Linked DNA regions of Rhodopseudomonas sp. BAL398. The main gene of each other region encodes a partner of the protein of the gene in region 2 in a complex. Links are inferred from orthologs where the notes say so. Each region holds a gene or a part of one and is shown on either strand. Other genes may lie near its edges. The genes, in order: mfd and uvrA.

Region 1 (9,462 bases), 140 kb from region 2 along the record:
GCCCGATGGCGTGCCGGCCACGATCCAGCCCGGGCCGCACGGCGCGCCGCGCGACGTGATGGGCTCGTCGACCGCGGGCGAAATCCTGGTGACGCCGCACGGCACGCTGGGGCTGCGCGGCCCGATGATCGTGCTGGCGGCCTATCAGCCGCAGGGACCGTCCGGCGTGCCGAGCTCCGAGCCGCAAACCGACTATGTCGACACCGGCTACGCCGCCCGGCTCGACCGCAGCAGCGGCGCGGTCTGTATCACGGCGCCACCGCCGACGATCATGGCCGTGGGTGGCTATCGTTTCCTCGCCCAGGACCTGCAGGAATGGGCCAAACGCCTCGGCCAGGGGGCGCTGTTGACGGCGCTGCCGGACCGGTTGAGCGGCTACCGGCTCGCCGGGCGCGCCAATGACAACGCAAGGGCCCGCGAAGCGCTCTCGGAACTTGGGCTCAACCCCTTGATGGTGGAGGCGTTTCGCGATCCCCCCGGGCGCTCCGGCGAGGAGTCGGCAACGCCGTTGACGCGGCATTAACAGCGTCGATCTAAAGTCCAACGCTGGTGAAATGCAGCGTTGAGCGACTCTGACACATGACCACCCAAGCCCCCATTCTAGTCGTGACGGCCGGCGACCCCGCAGCGCTGATGATGGCGCTGTCCGAGGCCAAGCTGTTCCCGGTGATCGATTCAAGCTGGAGCGACGCCAGCAATGCGGTGCAGCGGCTACGACAGGCCGCGGTGATCGTCTGCGGCAGCGACGCCGAGCCGGGCTTTCCGGCACTGGCCCAGCAGATCGCCACGATGGTTCCCTATGTGCCGCTGATCGCGATCAATCCCGGCGATCATGCGACGGATCAGGCCATCCCCTTCGTCGCCACCGATGTGCTTTACGACCGGCTGGGCACCCGGCTGCGCGCGGCACTGCGGGTGCGGACGCTGCATGCGACGGTGCTGCGACGGCTCGACGCCGAATCGCTGCCGCAGCTGCCGCCGACCGACCCGATCGAAGACGCCACCGTGCTGCTGATCGGCCGCGGCGCCGCCTACCCGGCCTTGTCGGTGGCGCTGGGCGAGCGCCTCGGCGTGGTCGGTGCGCTCAGCGTCGAAGCCGCCGCCAAACATCTCAATAGCCGCGATCTCGACGGCATCATCCTCGGCGAAGGCTTCAGCCCGCGGGTGGTCGACGCCTTCCTCACCGTGCTGTCCGAAGACGCCCGGTTTCGCAATCTGCCGATCGTGGTCGCGGCCGCCGGCCCGACCCCGACCTATGATCTGCCGAACCTGGAATATGCACTCGGCGACCCGGCGCATACCGTGATGAGCGCGCTGCCGCTGATCCGGCTGCACGCTTTCGAGGCCCGTCTCAGCCGCGTCCTCAAATCGCTCGACGCCGGTGGATTGATCGATCCCTGCACCGGCCTGCTGACGCAAGACGCCTTCGATCGCGACTTTGCCACTGCGGTCTACCAGACCCAGGCAAGCGGCGGCGGCATGTCGGTGGCCCGGTTCAAGCTCAATCGGCCGGACCCGCGCGCCGCCTTCGACGCGGCGCGGATCGTCAGCCGGCTGATGCGGCGGATGGATTTCGGCGTGCTGCAGGACGACGGCTCGATCCTGGTGGCCTTCGCCGAGACCGGATTGCGCAGTGCCCAGACCATCGCGCGGCGCCTCTCGAGCGTGATGAAGCAGACCTCGCATGGCCCGCGGCCCGACCAGCGGATCGATGCCGAAGTGACGGTGGCGACACTGCTGCCGACCGATACCGCGCGATCAATCCTCACGCGGCTGACCGAGCAGGACGCCCGCCGCGCGGCGTCGTGAGAGTCTGACGGCCCCCAGAGAACCGGGCCATCATTCCGTCATTGCGAGCCGAGGCCGGCGCGCAGCGCCGTCCGACAGCGAAGCAATCCAGGAGCGCCACCCACAGACTGGATTGCTTCGTCGCAAGAGCTCCTCGCAATGACGACGTTGACGCCTTGGTACCATTGATACGTCTTTGAGAGGAATACTGAGGAAGCCGCTCGAGGATGAGCAGAGCTTATTCATGGTTCGACACGCGGCAAGCTACGCACACGCTATTGGGCCGGCGCGTGACGCGGGGAACAGATAGAGCCGCATGACCGCGCTTTGGGACTATCACGCGCCATATTGGTTGCCCGGCGGCAATCTGCAGACGATCTGGCCGGCGCTGCTGTCGCGGCCCTATGCGGCCGAGACCCCGGCCTATCGGCGCGAACGTTGGCGCGCGCCCGATAGTGACTTCATCGACGTCGACCATTTGATCGCGGCGCCCGGCGCGCCGTGGCTGGTGCTGTTCCATGGGCTCGAAGGCAGTTCGGCCAGCCACTACGCGGTGGCCTTCGCGCAGGCGGCGCGCGCCCGCGGCTGGAATTTCAGCGTACCGCATTTTCGCGGCTGCTCGGGCGAGCTCAATCTGGCGCCGCGCTCCTATCACTCCGGCGATTTCGAGGAGATCGGCTGGATGCTCGGCCGCCTGCGCGAGCGCGCCGGCGCGGCGGTGCTGGCCGCCGGCGTCTCGCTCGGCGGCAATGCGCTGCTGCGCTGGGCCGAGGAAGCAGGCTCAAGTGCCGCCTCGATGGTCAGCGCGGTGGCGGCAATCTCGGCGCCGCTTGATCTCGCCGCCGCCGGAGCCGAGATCGATCACGGCTTCAACTGGCTGGTCTATACCCAACGTTTTCTGCGCACCATGAAGCCGAACGCGCTGGCGAAATGGCAGCAGCATCCCAATCTGTTCGATCGCGATCGGCTGATCGCCGCCAATACGCTACGCGATTTCGACGATTGCTTCACCGCGCCGCTACACGGTTTTGCCGGCGTCGACGATTACTATCGCCGCGCCTCCGCCAGGCCGCACCTCGGTGCGATCCGCGTCCCGGCTCTGGTGCTCACCGCCCGCAACGACCCGTTCGTGCCTGCCGCCTCCCTGCCCGACGCGACCGATGTCGGCGCGCAGGTGACGCTATGGCAGCCGGCGCAAGGCGGCCATGTCGGCTTTCCCGGCGGCAGCTTTCCGGGCCACGTCCACGCGATGCCGCAGGCGGTGTGCGGGTGGCTGGCTGATGCGTATCATCGAGTTTGCTGACCGCATCCAAATCCCGGCTCACGCCGCCTTGCGGTCCTCCGCCAGATTGGCGAGTTGGCGCAGGATTTCGGTGGTGCCGATCAGGCGGTCTTCCGGCGTGTCCCAATCCTGCAGGAACACGACTTTCATGTCGGGCCGCACCTTGGCGGCCTGGCCGTGCTGGCGGATGAAATAGATCAGCCGATCGGGCTGCGCGAATTTGTTGTCGCGGAAGCTGATCACGGCGCCCTTCGGCCCGGCATCGACCTTCTCGACATTGGCGCGGCGGCAATAGGCCTTGATCGCGGCGATCTTGAACAGATAGCGCACCTCGTCCGGCAGCACGCCGAAGCGGTCGCGCAGCTCGGCGGCGAAATTCTCGATCTCGTCGTCGGTCTCCAGATCCGCGAGCCTGCGATACAGCGACAGCCGCACCGCCAGATCGGCGACGAAGTCTTCTGGGATCAGCACCGGCATGCCGATGGTGATCTGCGGCGACCAGCGATCGGCGACAGGTTCGACCACGCCGGCCTTGAGGTTGAGGATCGCCTCCTCCAGCATCGACTGGTACAGCTCGAAGCCGACTTCCTTGATGTGGCCGGACTGCTCCTCGCCCAAGAGATTGCCGGCGCCGCGAATATCGAGATCGTGCGAGGCGAGCTGGAAGCCGGCGCCGAGCGTCTCCAGCGATTGCAGCACCTTGAGCCGACGCTCGGCTTGCGCTGTGACCTTCTGCTGCGCCGGCAGCGTGAACAGCGCATAGGCGCGCAGCTTGGAGCGCCCGACGCGGCCGCGCAGCTGATACAATTGCGCCAGGCCGAACATGTCGGCGCGGTGCACGATCAGCGTGTTGGCGCTGGGAATATCGAGGCCGGACTCGACGATGGTGGTCGACAGCAGCACGTCGTATTTGCCGTCATAGAACGCCGTCATGATGTCCTCGATCACGGTCGGCGGCATCTGGCCGTGGGCGACCGCAACCTTCATCTCCGGCACATGCTTGTCGAGGAAATCCTTGACCCCGGCGAGATCCTCGATCCGCGGCACTACATAAAACGCCTGACCGCCGCGATAGCGTTCGCGCAGCAACGCCTCGCGGATCATCAGGGGATCGTGCGGCGCGATGAAGGTGCGCACCGCGAGGCGGTCGACCGGCGGCGAGGCGATGATCGACAATTCGCGCACCCCGCTCAGCGCCAGCTGCAGCGTGCGCGGAATCGGCGTGGCGCTCAGCGTCAGCACGTGAACCTGGGCGCGCAGCTGCTTCAGCCGTTCCTTATGGGTGACGCCGAAATGCTGCTCCTCGTCGACCACCAAGAGGCCGAGATCCTTGAACTTGATCGCCTTGCCGAGCAGCGCATGGGTGCCGATCACGATGTCGATCGAGCCGTCGGTCAGGCCCTTCTTGACCCTGGTCAGTTCCTTGGCCGGCACCAGCCGCGAGGCCTGGCCGATATTCACCGGGAAACCGCGAAATCGCTCGGTGAATGTGCGGGCATGCTGGCGCGCCAGCAGCGTGGTCGGCACCACGACGGCGACCTGCTTGCCGTCCATCGCCACCGCAAACGCAGCGCGCAGCGCCACCTCGGTCTTGCCGAAGCCGACGTCGCCGCAGATCAGCCGGTCCATCGGCAGTCCGCTTTCGAGATCCTTCAGCGACGCATTGATGGCGCTGAGTTGGTCCTCGGTCTCCTCATAGGGGAAGCGCGCGCAGAACTCGTCATACAGATGCGGCTCCACCGGCATTTTCGGCGCTTCGTGCAGATGGCGTTCGGCGGCGATCTTGATCAATTCGCCGGCGATCTCGCGAATCCGGTTCTTCAGCTTGGCCTTGCGGGCCTGCCAGCCGGAGCCGCCGAGCCGGTCGAGCTCGACATTGGCGCTGTCGGAGCCGTAGCGCGACAACAGCTCGATATTCTCGACCGGCAGAAACAGCTTGGTCTCGTTGGCGTAGCGCAGTTCGAGGCAATCATGCGGCGCGCCGCCGACCTCCAGCGTCTGCAGCCCGACAAAGCGGCCGATGCCGTGTTCGACATGGACCACGATATCGCCGGCGGCGAGACTGGTGACCTCGGAGATGAAATTGTCGAGCTTGCGCGACGCCTTGCGCGGCCGCACCAGCCGATCGCCGAGAATATCCTGCTCGGTGATGATCGCGACGGTGTCGGTCTCGAAGCCGAATTCCATGCCGACGACGGCCAGCATCGCCTCGTTGCGCGGCGTCGCCTGCACGCTGCGCCAGGAATTGACCGAGGTGAGGTTGAGCAGCTTGTGGTCCTTGAGCATGCTCGCCATGCGGTCGCGCGAGCCTTCGCTCCACAGCGCCACCACCACCTTCTTGCGCGCCGCCTGCAGCGCCTGGACATGCGCCACCAGCGCGGCGAATACATTGACCGCGGGGTCGGCGCGCTCGGGGGCAAAGTTGCGGCCGGCCCGCGCGCCGGCGTCGATCACGCCGGCTTGGTCCTCGGGCACCGCGAATGGCGTCAGCCGCGCCAGCGCGACATCCTCCAGGCGCTTGCGCCACTCGTCTTCGCCGAGATAGAGCCGGTCCGGTGGCAGCGGCTGATAGATCGCGCCGCCGCCGGGAAGCTCCATCGCCTCGCGGCGGGCGTCGTAGTAATCGGCGATCTGCGCGAAGCGCGCGGTGGCGGCATCCTCGCTTTGCGGCTCGATTGCCACCGGCGCGCCGTCGAGATAATCGAACAGTGTATCCATCCGCTCCTGGAACAGCGGCAGCCAATGCTCCATGCCGGGATGGCGGCGGCCTTCGCTGACCGCCTCGTAGAGCGGATCGTCGCGCCGCGGCGCGCCGAATTGGGCGACATAGCCCATCCGGAACCGCTTGATGGTTTCGGTGACCAGTTGAAACTCCGAGATCGGCACCAGATCGAGCGCGCGCATGTCCATCAGCGTGCGCTGGGTCTCGGCGTCGAAGGCGCGGATCGATTCCAGCGTATCGCCGAAGAAGTCGAACCGCACCGGCTGGTCGAGCCCGGCCGGAAACAGATCGAGGATGCCGCCGCGCACCGCGTATTCACCGGGCTCGCGCACCGTCGAGGAGCGGTTGTAGCCATTGTGCTCGAGCCAGGCCACGATCGAATCCATCGGCACCACATTGCCGGGCGCCACCGACAGCGCCTGCGCGGCGACGATCTCGCGCGCCGGGACGCGCTGCACGGCGGCGTTGACGGTGGTGAGCACGATCAGCGGCTTGGTGCTGCCGGCCAGCCGCGCCAGCCGCGCCAGCGTGGTCAGGCGCTGCGCCAGAATGCCGCCATGCGGCGACACCCGGTCATAGGGCTGGCAGTCCCAGGCCGGGAACTGCATCACCGCCAGATCGGGCGCGAAGAATTCCAGGCTGCGCGCCAGCTGCTGCATCCGCGGCCCGTCGCGGCAGATCACCGCCAGCGACACCGCCGGCGGTTTCGGCCGCGCCGCCACCGCGCGCGCCAGATCGGAGATAATCAGCCCCTCGGCGCTTTCGGCCACATTGGCGAAGGTCAGCGCGCGGCCGGGCGCCAGCAGCTCGGCGGGCGATCGCGACGGCGCTTTCATAGCGCTTCCGCGATCTTGAACGCTTTGATCCGTTCGAACATCTGCCCGCCCAGATCGGGGGAAAGCCGCGCGTCGCTGGCCACCGCGGCGTAGAGGTCGGCGTCGGGCAATTCGATCAGCTTTTCGAGATCGTCGAGCTCGGCGCTGGTGAGAATGCCGATCTGCGCATCGGCGAAGCGGCCGAGAATCAGGTCCATTTCGCGCATGCCGCGGTGCCAGCAGCGGAACAACAGCCGCTTGCGCCGGTCATCCAGGCCGCCGCTCGATCGTGTCGTTCCCGTCATGGTCAAACCCGCCCAATTCAATACTGCGCCAACGGCGAAAGCCCGGACGTGCCGGGCGGGGTTGATATAGCGGTCGCGCCCGCCGCTGTCAGCCTCCGATCGCGCATTGCAATCGCCCCAAAATGCATCCAAGCCTAGGCCCTCCCTGCAGCCCGATGGTTCGAGCCGGTTCGATGCGCCCCGTCCTTCTCAATCCCCTGTTCGCACCCGTCACCAGCCTGGCCGGAGTCGGCCCGAAGCAGGATAAATTGCTGCGCTATCTGCTCGGCCGCGATGACACGCCGCGGCTAGTCGACCTGCTGCTGCATCTGCCGGCCAGCGTGATCGACCGCCGCGACCGGCCCAAGATCCGCGACGCCGTGCCGGGCAGCATCGTCACCCTGGAGGTCACGGTCGACCGCCATCGCCCGGCGCCGGCCGGCCGCTCGCGCGCGCCGCATCTGGTCTATGCCAGCGACGAGACCGGCGACGTGGTGCTGACCTATTTCCGCGCCAAGCCGGGCTATGTCGAAAAGCTGCTGCCGGTCGGCGAGAAGCGCTACGTCTCCGGCACCGCGCAGATGTTCGACGGCACGCTGCAGATCGTGCACCCCGACCGCGTGGTCGACGAGGCCGGCTTCGCGCAATTGACCGGGATCGATCCGGTCTATCCGCTGACCGAGGGGCTGGCGATCGGCTCGCTGCGGCGGGCGATCGCGCTGGCGCTCGCCAAGCTGCCGGCGCTGCCGGAATGGATCAGCCCCGAAGTGTTGCGGCGCTGCTCGTTTCCGCCGCTGGCCGAGGCGCTTCAACGCGTCCATGTCCCGATTGAACTCACCGACATCCTCCCCGAAGGGCCGTTCTGGTCGCGGCTGGCCTTCGACGAATTGCTCGCCGGACAATTGGCGCTGGCGCTGGTCCGCGCGCAGCTACGCCGCCCCGCCGGCACCCGCAATGCCGGCGACGGCGCGTTGCGCCACCGCATCATCGACGCCCTGCCCTATGCGCTGACCAATTCGCAGCGCGACGCCGCCGCCGCGATCGCCGACGACCTGACCCGGCCGGTGCGGATGCTGCGGCTGCTGCAGGGCGATGTCGGCTCCGGCAAGACCGTGGTGGCGCTGCTGGCGGCCGCCGCCGTGGCCGAGGTCGGCAAGCAGACGGCGCTGATGGCGCCGACCGAAATCCTGGCGCGCCAGCACATCAAGACCATCGCGCCGTTGGCCGCCCATGCCGGCCTGCGCGTCGCAATCCTCACCGGCCGCGAGAAAGGCAAGGAGCGCCGCGACATTCTGGCCCGGCTCGCGGCCGGCGAGATTGATCTTCTGGTCGGCACCCATGCGGTGATCCAGGATGACGTCGTGTTCAACGCGCTGGCGCTGGCGGTGGTCGACGAGCAGCATCGCTTCGGCGTGCGCGAACGCCTGGCGCTGACCGCCAAGGGCGACGCGGTGGACGTACTGGTACTGAGCGCCACCCCGATCCCGCGCACGCTGGTGCTGACCTATTTCGGCGATATGGACATCTCCGAATTGCGCGAGAAGCCGGCCGGCCGCCAGCCGATCGAGACCCGGACGATGTCGAGCAGCCGGCTCAACGAGGTGATCGACGGCGTCGGCCGCGCGCTCGATGCCGGCAAGCTGGTGTACTGGATCGTGCCGCTGGTGGAGGAATCCGAAACCGTCGCGCATCTGACCGACGCCGAGCAACGCTTCGACAGCCTGAAAGAGCGGTTCGGCGACAGAGTCGGCATCGTTCACGGCAAGATGCGCGGCGCCGACAAGGATTCCGCGATGGCGCGGTTTGCCGCTGGCGAGACGCCGCTGCTGGTGGCGACCACCGTGGTCGAGGTCGGCGTCGACGTTCCGGCCGCCACCATCATGGTGATCGAGAACGCCGAGCGCTTTGGCCTTGCCCAATTGCATCAATTGCGCGGCCGCATCGGCCGCGGCTCCGAGGCCTCGAACTGTCTGCTGCTCTACAAGGAGCCGCTGGGCGAGATCGCCGCCAAGCGGCTGAAGGTGATCAAGGAGACCACCGACGGCTTTCGCATCGCCGAGGAGGATCTGAAATTGCGCGGCGAAGGCGACGTGCTCGGCACCCGCCAGAGCGGGTTGCCGGGCTACCGGATCGCGCGCTCCGAGGTCCACGCCCAGCTGATCACCCAGGCCCGCGACGAAGCGCTGCGGATTCTCGCCGACAATCCGAAACTGACCGGCGAGCATGGCGAAGCGCTGCGCTGCCTGCTCTATCTCTATGAGCGCGACGAGGCGCTGCCGCTGCTCGGGGCCGGTTAGGCCTGGTCGACTTTGTCAGGGGCCTTGTCCGGCGCCTTGACCCGATGCCGCGAGAATGCCGATTCCGGCTCATTGGCGGCTTTCGCCGCCAGCACGGTTTCGGCCAGGGCGGCGATCTTCTTCTGCGGGTCCGAGCCCGGCTGCACCACGCCGGCCGACATGATCAGGGTGGCCGCGTCCTCGGCGGTCATGTCGATCAGGATCACCTTGCTCTTGGGCACATAGAAAAAGAAGCCGGTGGTCGGGTTCGGCGCGCAGGGCAGGAACACCGAAA
Region 2 (8,933 bases):
CCATCAATCATAGCACGGCGATGGGCATGATCTATTGGCTCGCGGAACAGTGCTTTATCCGGTGGCACAAATGATTCAGCTGACCTTTGAACCAGCCCTCGACCCCTTCCACGCCATATTCCGATTTCTGCGGCTACGCGATGTCTTTGAGTGCATTGGCCCCGTTCCCCGTGACCTCGCTCGGATGCTGGATTTTTATCTCCTCTTTCCCTTCCGAATCGAAGGCATCCGTCTCAAACCTCAGGACCGAAAGTATAAATCTCTCTCCAAGGCATATGCCGCCTCAAAGCCCTATGGTGAACAACCAGAGGACCGCATCCTATTTTCGCGTATGGAGCCCATGCAAATTGCGGCCTTGGACACATTGGCGGATCAAAACTTCATAGCTCGCGAACGTTGGTCGATGGGCGAAGTGATGACGATGGTCAAGGAGCCGCCATTACGGATCGCCGAACGAATTAGCGATGTCAATCAAGCTGATTCCAATCTCATCAACTTTCTGTCCGTGCTGGGATCGACCTACACGCTCTTAGGAAAGGATGGTCTGAAAGATCGAACTGGGCTTCTGGAGTATCGCTATGATCCGGTATGAGCCCACGCTTTTGGTTACGCGCCTCGTAGTCGAGCGTAACTCGTTCATCGCCTACGATGAGACGTTTCACCAGGGCGTGAACGTCATACGCGGTGAGAATTCGTCTGGAAAATCCACAATTCTCAACTTCATATTTTACGGCCTTGGCGGCGACTTGGCAGCTTGGAGCGAGACGGCCTTGCTGTGTTCACGTGTAGTCGTTGAAGTCCGCATCAACGGCAATCCGGCCACTCTAAGTCGCGACATTTCTAGCCAAGCCGGTCAACCGATGGAGATTTTCGGTGGCGACTATGAGAGCGCGAAGTTTGCTCCTCATGCCGATTGGCTGCGCTATCCATATCGGCGCTCTGCCAACTTTGAAAGTTTCTCTCAGGCCTTATTTCGCCTCTTAGGGATCCCAGAGGTCGCCGCAGACGTTTCTGGCAATTTGACGATCCATCAAATCCTGAGGTTGTTATATGCAGATCAACTGAGCCCCGTGGAGGATCTCTTTCGATTTGAAAGCCGCTTCGATCCACCACAACTCCGGGACGCGATTGGCCGACTGCTCTGCGGGGCTTACGAGGCGGCCATCTACGATAACGAGGTTAAGATTCGAGAGTTGACGCGCGAATTTGACGCGAAAAGCGGCGAACTGAAGAGTCTTTTCTCTGTTTTAGGGAAGACGGGTCACAGCCTAACACTGGACTGGATAGCTGAGCAGCGGCGATCACTGGAACAAGATGCAGTCGCCATTCAGGCGAAAATTGACGCCGCCGAGGAAGCTCTTTTCACCCAATCAGCCCAAGACGAGTTAACCCTAAGGAATCAGCAGGCTGTTTATGACGATGTGCAGCGCTTACAGATTGCGCTTGGCACAGTCCGCCAAGAGCGCGACGCACTCAATTTATCGATCGCAGATTCGAGCGCCTTTATATCTGCCCTCGAAAACAAGCTTACTGCGTTAAACGACTCCTCATCCGTTGCATCGCATCTGGGAGACGTGAAGTTCGAAACATGTCCGGCATGCTACGCAACGATCGAGGCCGACGAAAGATTGGATCGACATATATGCCATCTCTGCAAATCACCGTTTGACACCGAACGGTTGAAAGCGCGTATCGTCGCAATGATCAATGACGTGGCCCTCCAGCTAAAGCAGTCGAGGCTACTGCAACAGAATCGAGAAAGTCGAACAGGGGATCTGAATCGCAAACTTCTTATGCTTGAGCGCGAATGGAAGGCCGCGTCAGATCGGCTCGTTACTTTGCAACGACTTCCATCCAGCGAAGCGCGAGAAGCTCTACGCAGTCTCCACCGACAGACGGGTTACCTAGATCGACAGCTAGAAGACCTGAATCAGAAGGCCGAAATCATTGGCCTGATTGACCAACTATCCAGCAGGAAGGACGAGTTAAACGACACGATCAACCGACTTAAAACAGACACAGATCGCCTAAAGGCATCGCAAGAAAAGCGAAAAAGTCAGGCCTATACGATCATTGCTGATGAAATACGTGAGCTACTTCACAATGATCTGCGCCGTCAGGATACGTTCGAAGCAGCGCAATCTATTCAGTTCGATTTTGCATCCAATAAGATAAGCGTAGATGGGCATTCCTATTTTTCTGCCAGCTCGCGCGTTGTCCTGAAGAGTAGCTTCTTCCTCGGCTTCTTTTCTGCAGCGACCAAAGACCCTCTATTCCGCCATCCACGCTTCGTAATGATCGACACGATAGAGGATAAGGGAATGGAGCCTGAGCGAAGTCACAATTTCCAAAATCAGATATTACGCATCTCCGAGAGTGCCAAGGTCGAACACCAAATCATCTACGCGACGGCAATGATTTCTCCCGATCTGGACCACGAGCAATTCACCGTTGGTAAATTTTCAACACGCGATGATCCCACATTAAATATTGCGACGTGAGCATCACTCCGCCGCCGCATCCGCCTTCCGCTTCTTCTTCGCCGCGCCCGCCGCCTTCGCCAGCACCGGCGCCAGAAACTTGCCCGTGTAGCTCCGCGGCGCCTTGACGATATCCTCCGGGGGGCCCCAGGCGACGATTTCGCCGCCGCCGTCGCCGCCTTCGGGGCCGAGGTCGATCACCCAGTCGGCGGTCTTGATGACTTCGAGATTGTGCTCGATCACCACCACGGAATTGCCCTGCGCCACCAGCTCGTGCAGCACTTCCAGGAGCTTGGCGACGTCGTGGAAGTGCAGGCCGGTGGTCGGCTCGTCGAGGATGTAGAGGGTGCGGCCGGTGGCGCGCTTGCTGAGTTCTTTCGCCAGCTTGACGCGCTGGGCTTCGCCGCCGGACAGCGTCGTGGCCTGCTGGCCGACATGGATGTAGTCGAGGCCAACGCGGTGCAGAGTCTTGAAGGTCTCGCGCACGCGCGGCACCGCCTTGAAGAATTCGGCGGCTTCTTCCACCGTCATGTCGAGCACGTCGGCGATCGACTTGCCCTTGAACAGCACCTCGAGCGTTTCGCGGTTGTAGCGCTTGCCCTTGCAAGTGTCGCAGGTGACGTAGACGTCGGGCAGGAAGTGCATCTCGATCTTGATGACGCCGTCGCCCTGGCAGGCCTCGCAGCGGCCGCCCTTGACGTTGAAGGAGAAGCGGCCGGGCTCGTAGCCGCGCGCTTTCGATTCCGGCAGGCCGGCGAACCATTCGCGGATCGGCGTGAAGGCGCCGGTGTAGGTCGCGGGGTTGGAGCGCGGGGTGCGGCCGATCGGGGACTGATCGATATCGATGATCTTGTCGATATGCTCCAGGCCTTCGATGCGGTCGTGCGGGGCGGCGCCCTCGCTGGCATTGTTGAGTTTGCGCGCGATCGCCTTGTACAGCGTGTCGATCAAGAGCGTCGACTTGCCGCCGCCCGAGACGCCGGTGATGCAGGTGAACAGGCCGAGCGGGATTTCGGCCGAGACGTTTTTCAGATTGTTGCCGCGGGCGTTGATCACCTTGATGGTGCGGCGATGGTTCGGCGGCCGCCGATCCGGCACCGGCACGAACAATTCGCCGGTGAGATATTTTCCGGTCAGCGATTTCGGATTGGCCATCACCTCGCGCGGCGTGCCCTGCGCCACGATATGGCCGCCATGGGTGCCGGCGCCGGGGCCGACATCGACGACATAGTCCGCCGCCAGCACCGCGTCCTCGTCATGCTCGACCACGATCACCGTATTGCCGAGGTCGCGCAGCCGGCGCAGCGTATCCAGCAGGCGGGCGTTGTCGCGCTGGTGCAGGCCGATCGAGGGCTCGTCCAGCACATAGAGCACGCCAGTGAGGCCCGAGCCGATCTGCGAGGCCAGCCGAATCCGCTGGCTCTCGCCGCCGCTCAATGTGCCGGCGGCGCGCGCCAGCGTCAGATAGTTGAGGCCGACATCGAGCAGGAAGGAGAGCCGGTCGCGGATCTCCTTGAGGATGCGGACGGCGATTTCGTTCTGCTGCTTGTTCAGCGCCTTCGGCACCGCCTCGAACCATTCGCCGGCGCGGCGCACCGACAGTTCGGAGACCTCGCCGATATGCTTGCCGCCGATCTTGACGCTGAGCGCCTCGGGCTTCAGCCGGAAGCCGTGGCAGGCCTCGCAGGGCACGTCGGAGAAATATTTGCCGAGCTCCTCGCGCGCCCATTCGCTTTCGGTCTCGTGAAAGCGCCGATCGATATTGGTGACGACGCCCTCGAACGGCTTCTTGGTGTCGTAAGAGCGCACACCGTCCTGATAGGAGAATTTGATCTCGTCATCGCCGGAGCCATGGAGCAGGGCGTTCTGAGTTTTCTTGGGCAGGTCCTTCCACTTGGTGTCGAGGGTGAATTTGTAGAATTTCGCCAGCGCCGTCAGGGTCTGGATGTAATAGGGCGACGACGATTTCGCCCAGGGGGCGATCGCGCCCTTGCGCAGCGTCAACTCCTTGTCGGGGATCACCAGATCGGCGTCGATATGCTGCTCGATGCCGAGCCCGCCACAGGCCGGGCAGGCGCCATAGGGATTGTTGAAGGAGAAAAGTCGCGGCTCGATCTCCGGAATGGTGAAGCCGGACACCGGGCAGGCGAATTTCTCCGAAAACAGGATGCGTTCGGCGCCGGTCTTGTCGTGGATCTTGGCGACCTTCTTCTTGTTACCCTCCCCTTGAGGGGGAGGGTCGGCGCGCAGCGCCGGGGTGGGGTGCGCAGCACTCGCGGCTTCACCCCCTCCCGACCGCTTCGCGGTCGACCTCCCCCCTCCAGGGGGAGGTGAAGCAAGAGCCGCCGGCGCGTCGGCATATTCGATCACCGCGAGGCCCTCGGCGAGTTTCAGCGCGGTCTCGAAGCTTTCGGCCAGGCGCTGGCCGATATCGGGGCGGACCACGATGCGGTCGACCACGACGTCGATGTCGTGGGGGAATTTCTTGTCCAGCACCGGCGCCTCGGCCAGCTCATGGAAGGCGCCGTCGATCTTGACCCGCTGGAAGCCCTTCTTCAGCCATTCCGCCAGTTCCTTGCGGTATTCGCCCTTGCGGCCGCGCACCACCGGCGCCAGCAGATAGAGCCTTGTGCCCTCCGGCAGCGCCAGCACCCGATCGACCATCATGGATACGGTCTGGCTTTCGATCGGCAGGCCGGTGGCGGGCGAATAGGGCACGCCGACGCGGGCCCACAAGAGGCGCATGTAATCGTAGATCTCGGTGACGGTACCGACCGTGGAGCGCGGATTCTTCGAGGTGGTCTTCTGTTCGATCGAGATCGCCGGCGACAGCCCGTCGATCTGGTCGACGTCGGGCTTCTGCATCATTTCGAGGAATTGCCTGGCATAGGCCGACAGCGATTCGACGTAGCGGCGCTGGCCCTCGGCATAGATGGTGTCGAAGGCCAGCGAGGATTTGCCGGAGCCGGACAGGCCGGTGAACACCACGAGCTTGTCGCGCGGGATCTCCAGATCGACATTTTTGAGATTGTGCTCGCGGGCGCCGCGGATGGTGATCGCGCGCAACGCAGTGGCCTGCCGCTTCGCCTTGATGATTTCGTCCATGAGAATTCCCAGACGCGAACGACGCGCCGCATTCGGGCGCATCGCCGGATAACCGGGGCTGACGCCAATTGGCTCAAGTCTGGAACATAGGAAGAACGTGAGGCGATTGCCAGTGCTGCGTCGCAGCCATCAACCATTTCTTGGCAAGACGGCTGGGCGGAACGCAAGCGAGGGCAGAGCGGCAGCCGCGAGCCAGCGCGCTCGGCCCCCCACACACAACAAAGCCGGCACGAGGCCGGCCTGCTGCACTCAAATCAGATCAAAGCCGCTCAGTAGCGCGCGACCGCCGGACCGCCCCAGCGATAATTGATCCGGGCGGTGACGACATCGAGGTCCTGCTTGACGTTTTCGACCACACCGGTCGGCGCCAGGAAGAACCCGCCGAAGGTCACGTCGCGGCTGCCCATGAAGGCATGCTGATAGTCGATCGCGGCCGACCAGTTCGGGGTGAAGCCATATTCCACGCCGGCGCCCACGGTGCCGCCCCAGCGGGTTTCCGATCCGGTGCTCAGCGGCGCAGCAGCTCCGGTAAAGCCGAAATCATATTTGTCGTGCACCACCGCGGCGCCGCCTCGCACATAGAGCAGGGCGTTGTTCCAGGCATAGCCGATGCGGCCGGTGAACATGCCGAAGGAATCGACCTTGGAGCGATTGGTGGTGCCAGGCAGCGGCGCCGCCGGATCGTTGGAGCCTTTCAGGTCGGCCCAGTTGCCCTGGGCATCGACACCGAACACCCAGGAGCCGGTCTGCCAATTATAGCCGATCTGGCCGCCTGCGGTGCCGCCGTCGGCATCGTGACAACCTTCGGAAACCGCCGCGACGCGCGCGGTGGGGCTGCCGACATAATCCCAGCAGCTCCGGCTCGAGGCCCAGCCGCCATTGGCGCCGATATAGAAGCCGCTCCAGTCGTAGACCGCAGCCAGCATCGGCGGCGCTTTGGTGTAGGGACGCGCGGCGAGATCGGCGGCGAATGAGGGCGAGGCCAGTCCCAGCGCGGATGCCGCGGCCAGTCCCAACACCAATGATTTGATTGCCTGCCGCACCGTGATCTCCCCGGGTCGCGATTGAACGTGTCACACATTAGCCTAAATCGCGGCCGGCGCTGTAGCGCCCAGGCCACACTGACCAACTGCGCTGCGGGGGCGTTGCGGGGCAGGCCGGGCGAAAACTATCGCCCCAGACAGCCGTCACGAGGCCTGTCAGGTACGACCCAACATTGCCACGGAGGATCATCCAGCCCCGGTTCCGCCGTCCACAACATAGGTCGCACCGGAAACGAAGGCGTTCCTTGCAACCAGCGCGATCACGTCGGCCACCTCCTGCGGCCGTCCGACTCGGCCCACCGGCAGCCTGGACCCGACATCATCGAAAAACGCCTGGCGTGCATCGTCCGGCATAAAATCCCACAGAGGAGTGTCGATCAGGCCGGGACTGACCGCGTTGACGCGAATCGGCGCCAACTCGGCCGCAAGCGTCGGGATCGCGCTTTCCAGGGCACCGTTGACCGTGGCGGGACCAACGGCACCCGGCGTGACGGAACGTGCCGAGCCGGCCGTGACGAGGGTGATGGAGCCTTTCGGCTTCATATGATTGGCGGCGACCTGCGTCACTAGGAGCTGGGCGAACGCCTTCTCCTCGAACGCCGCCATCACGTCATGCAGGTCGATGTCGAGGAAGCGGCCGATGCCTTTGCTTCCACCGACGCAGACAACCACCGTATCAACCGACCCAGTGGCTTCAAACACCCGCGAGACGGCATCGCGATCGCGCGCGTCCGCGACGGCAGTCTTGACCCCACCGATCCGCTCTGCCGCGGCGGCGAGGCGGCCGGCATCGCGGCCGACGATCGTCACCGCGTCGCCCTGCTTGGCGAGAAGTGCTGCGGTGGCCTCGCCGATCCCGAGGCTGCCGCCGAAGATGACGCTGGTTCGGGTTTCGCTCATTTCGCTATCCTTCTGCCGATGGGCGATGAGGCCAATCCGGAGCCAGCCTGGCCGGCGCTCATTCGTATGAGGAGGTTGGCGACCGCCGGATCACGCGAGCCCGCGCAGGTAATCGCTGTGGAGGCGAGCGGCGGCGGGTGAGGTGAACAGCTCGTCCAGTCGAGCGCGAGCCGTCATCTGCCGGAACGCCCCGTGCTGCGCGGGATCGCCGCCATCATGCATGGTGTCGGTGAGCCAGGCGCTGAATTCCTGATACCGCCAGACGCGCGGCATGACCGTGTCCGAGTAGCATTCGATCCCGGAGGTGTTTGCGCCCTTCACAGCGTTGGTCAGGGCATCTGCGAGCACGTCCACGTCGTACAGGGCCATGTTCATGCCCTTGCCGCCGGTGGGAGGGACGAGATGCGCGGCATCGCCGGCCAGGAAGAGGTTGCGATACTGCATCGGGTAATGAATCACCGAGCGTAGCGGCACGACCTCCTTCGTCAGCACCGGAGCGGTCTTGATGGTGTCGTCATTCAGCCGCAGGCGGATTTCGTCCCAGATCCGCTCATCAGGCCAGTCTTCGGGCCCATCGCTCACCGGGCATTGCAGATAGTAGCGGCTACGCTCGGGCCCGCGCGGGATCTGGGAGACGAAGCCCCTGTCGCTCGTTCCCATGATCGCAGGGCCGGCGGCCGGGGCCTCGACCAGCGACGCCAGCCATGCGTAACCGAATTCGTGGCTGACTGTCGTCAATACGTCGGCGGGGATCGAGGCGCGGCTGACCCCGTGATCGGCGTCGCAGCCGGCGATGAAGTCGCAGGTCAGGCTATGTGTCTCTCCGGCGCGATCGTATTGGACGCGGGGACGTTCACCCTCCTCATTGCTGATCCGCACGTCGCTTACTGCGAACCGAACGTCCCCGCCCATATTGTCGATGAGCTCGCGCATGAGGTTGGCGACGAGCATCTGTTGCGTGCAGAAGCGCCCCTCGCTGCCGTCGTCGCTCGTCACGGTGAAGACGCGCCCGACGCCGTTGACCCGATAGTCGATCGTCTGCGTGACGGGGCCTGCCAGAAGCTTGTCGGCGAGGCCGCGCCGCTCGAACATCCTGACGCTGCTCGCATCTACGGCGCCGGCCCGCTGGCGCGCCTGGATCGTGGCACGGTCGCGCCGCTCCAGCACGACGCACGCCACGCCTTCGTTGCCAAGGAAGGTCGCCAGCGCCAGACCCGCGGTTCCTCCTCCGATGATGACGACGCTCGTTTCTTCCGTGCTGGCCATGGCCGCTGCTCCTTGTCCGTGATGTGAACAGAAAATATAAGCTAATGCTTGCGTTCGCTAATCACATGGCGGGAGGAGATCTGCGCGATGGCGCGAAAGCCTGACTTGGCGTTGAAAAAGCAGGCAAAACAGTCGAGAT

What was found.
Region 1: the proteins of uvrA (region 2) and mfd are in contact, whole or in part, in a crystal structure (PDB 4DFC), measured with the Escherichia coli proteins. The link is inferred for Rhodopseudomonas sp. BAL398 from one-to-one orthologs.

The regions. Positions count from the first base shown.
Region 1 is NZ_CP133111.1:1,052,501-1,061,962, reverse strand. The notes cover bases 2,910-7,025. They hold mfd (transcription-repair coupling factor), read right to left. Parts: upstream 6,629-7,025; coding sequence 3,110-6,628; downstream 2,910-3,109. Other genes in these bases: RBJ75_RS04950 (succinate dehydrogenase assembly factor 2), read right to left, coding at 6,625-6,912; RBJ75_RS04960 (YheT family hydrolase), read left to right, coding at 2,910-3,091. In the rest of the region: RBJ75_RS04970 (AMP-binding protein), read left to right, coding at 1-523; RBJ75_RS04965 (hypothetical protein), read left to right, coding at 580-1,809; more of RBJ75_RS04960, read left to right, coding at 2,105-2,909; ATP-dependent DNA helicase RecG, read left to right, coding at 7,086-9,188; RBJ75_RS04940 (DUF502 domain-containing protein), read right to left, coding at 9,185-9,462. UniProt on the Escherichia coli protein: Couples transcription and DNA repair by recognizing RNA polymerase (RNAP) stalled at DNA lesions. Mediates ATP-dependent release of RNAP and its truncated transcript from the DNA, and recruitment of nucleotide excision repair machinery to the damaged site.
Region 2 is NZ_CP133111.1:1,193,235-1,202,167, reverse strand. The notes cover bases 2,305-5,891. They hold uvrA (excinuclease ABC subunit UvrA), read right to left. Parts: upstream 5,586-5,891; coding sequence 2,505-5,585; downstream 2,305-2,504. Other genes in these bases: RBJ75_RS05620 (outer membrane protein), read right to left, coding at 5,855-5,891; RBJ75_RS05630 (ATP-binding protein), read left to right, coding at 2,305-2,501. In the rest of the region: RBJ75_RS05640 (ABC-three component system protein), read left to right, coding at 1-74; RBJ75_RS05635 (ABC-three component system middle component 5), read left to right, coding at 71-592; more of RBJ75_RS05630, read left to right, coding at 579-2,304; more of RBJ75_RS05620, read right to left, coding at 5,892-6,616; RBJ75_RS05615 (SDR family oxidoreductase), read right to left, coding at 6,815-7,528; RBJ75_RS05610 (4-hydroxybenzoate 3-monooxygenase), read right to left, coding at 7,619-8,794; RBJ75_RS05605 (TetR/AcrR family transcriptional regulator), read left to right, coding at 8,882-8,933. UniProt on the Escherichia coli protein: The UvrABC repair system catalyzes the recognition and processing of DNA lesions. UvrA is an ATPase and a DNA-binding protein. A damage recognition complex composed of 2 UvrA and 2 UvrB subunits scans DNA for abnormalities.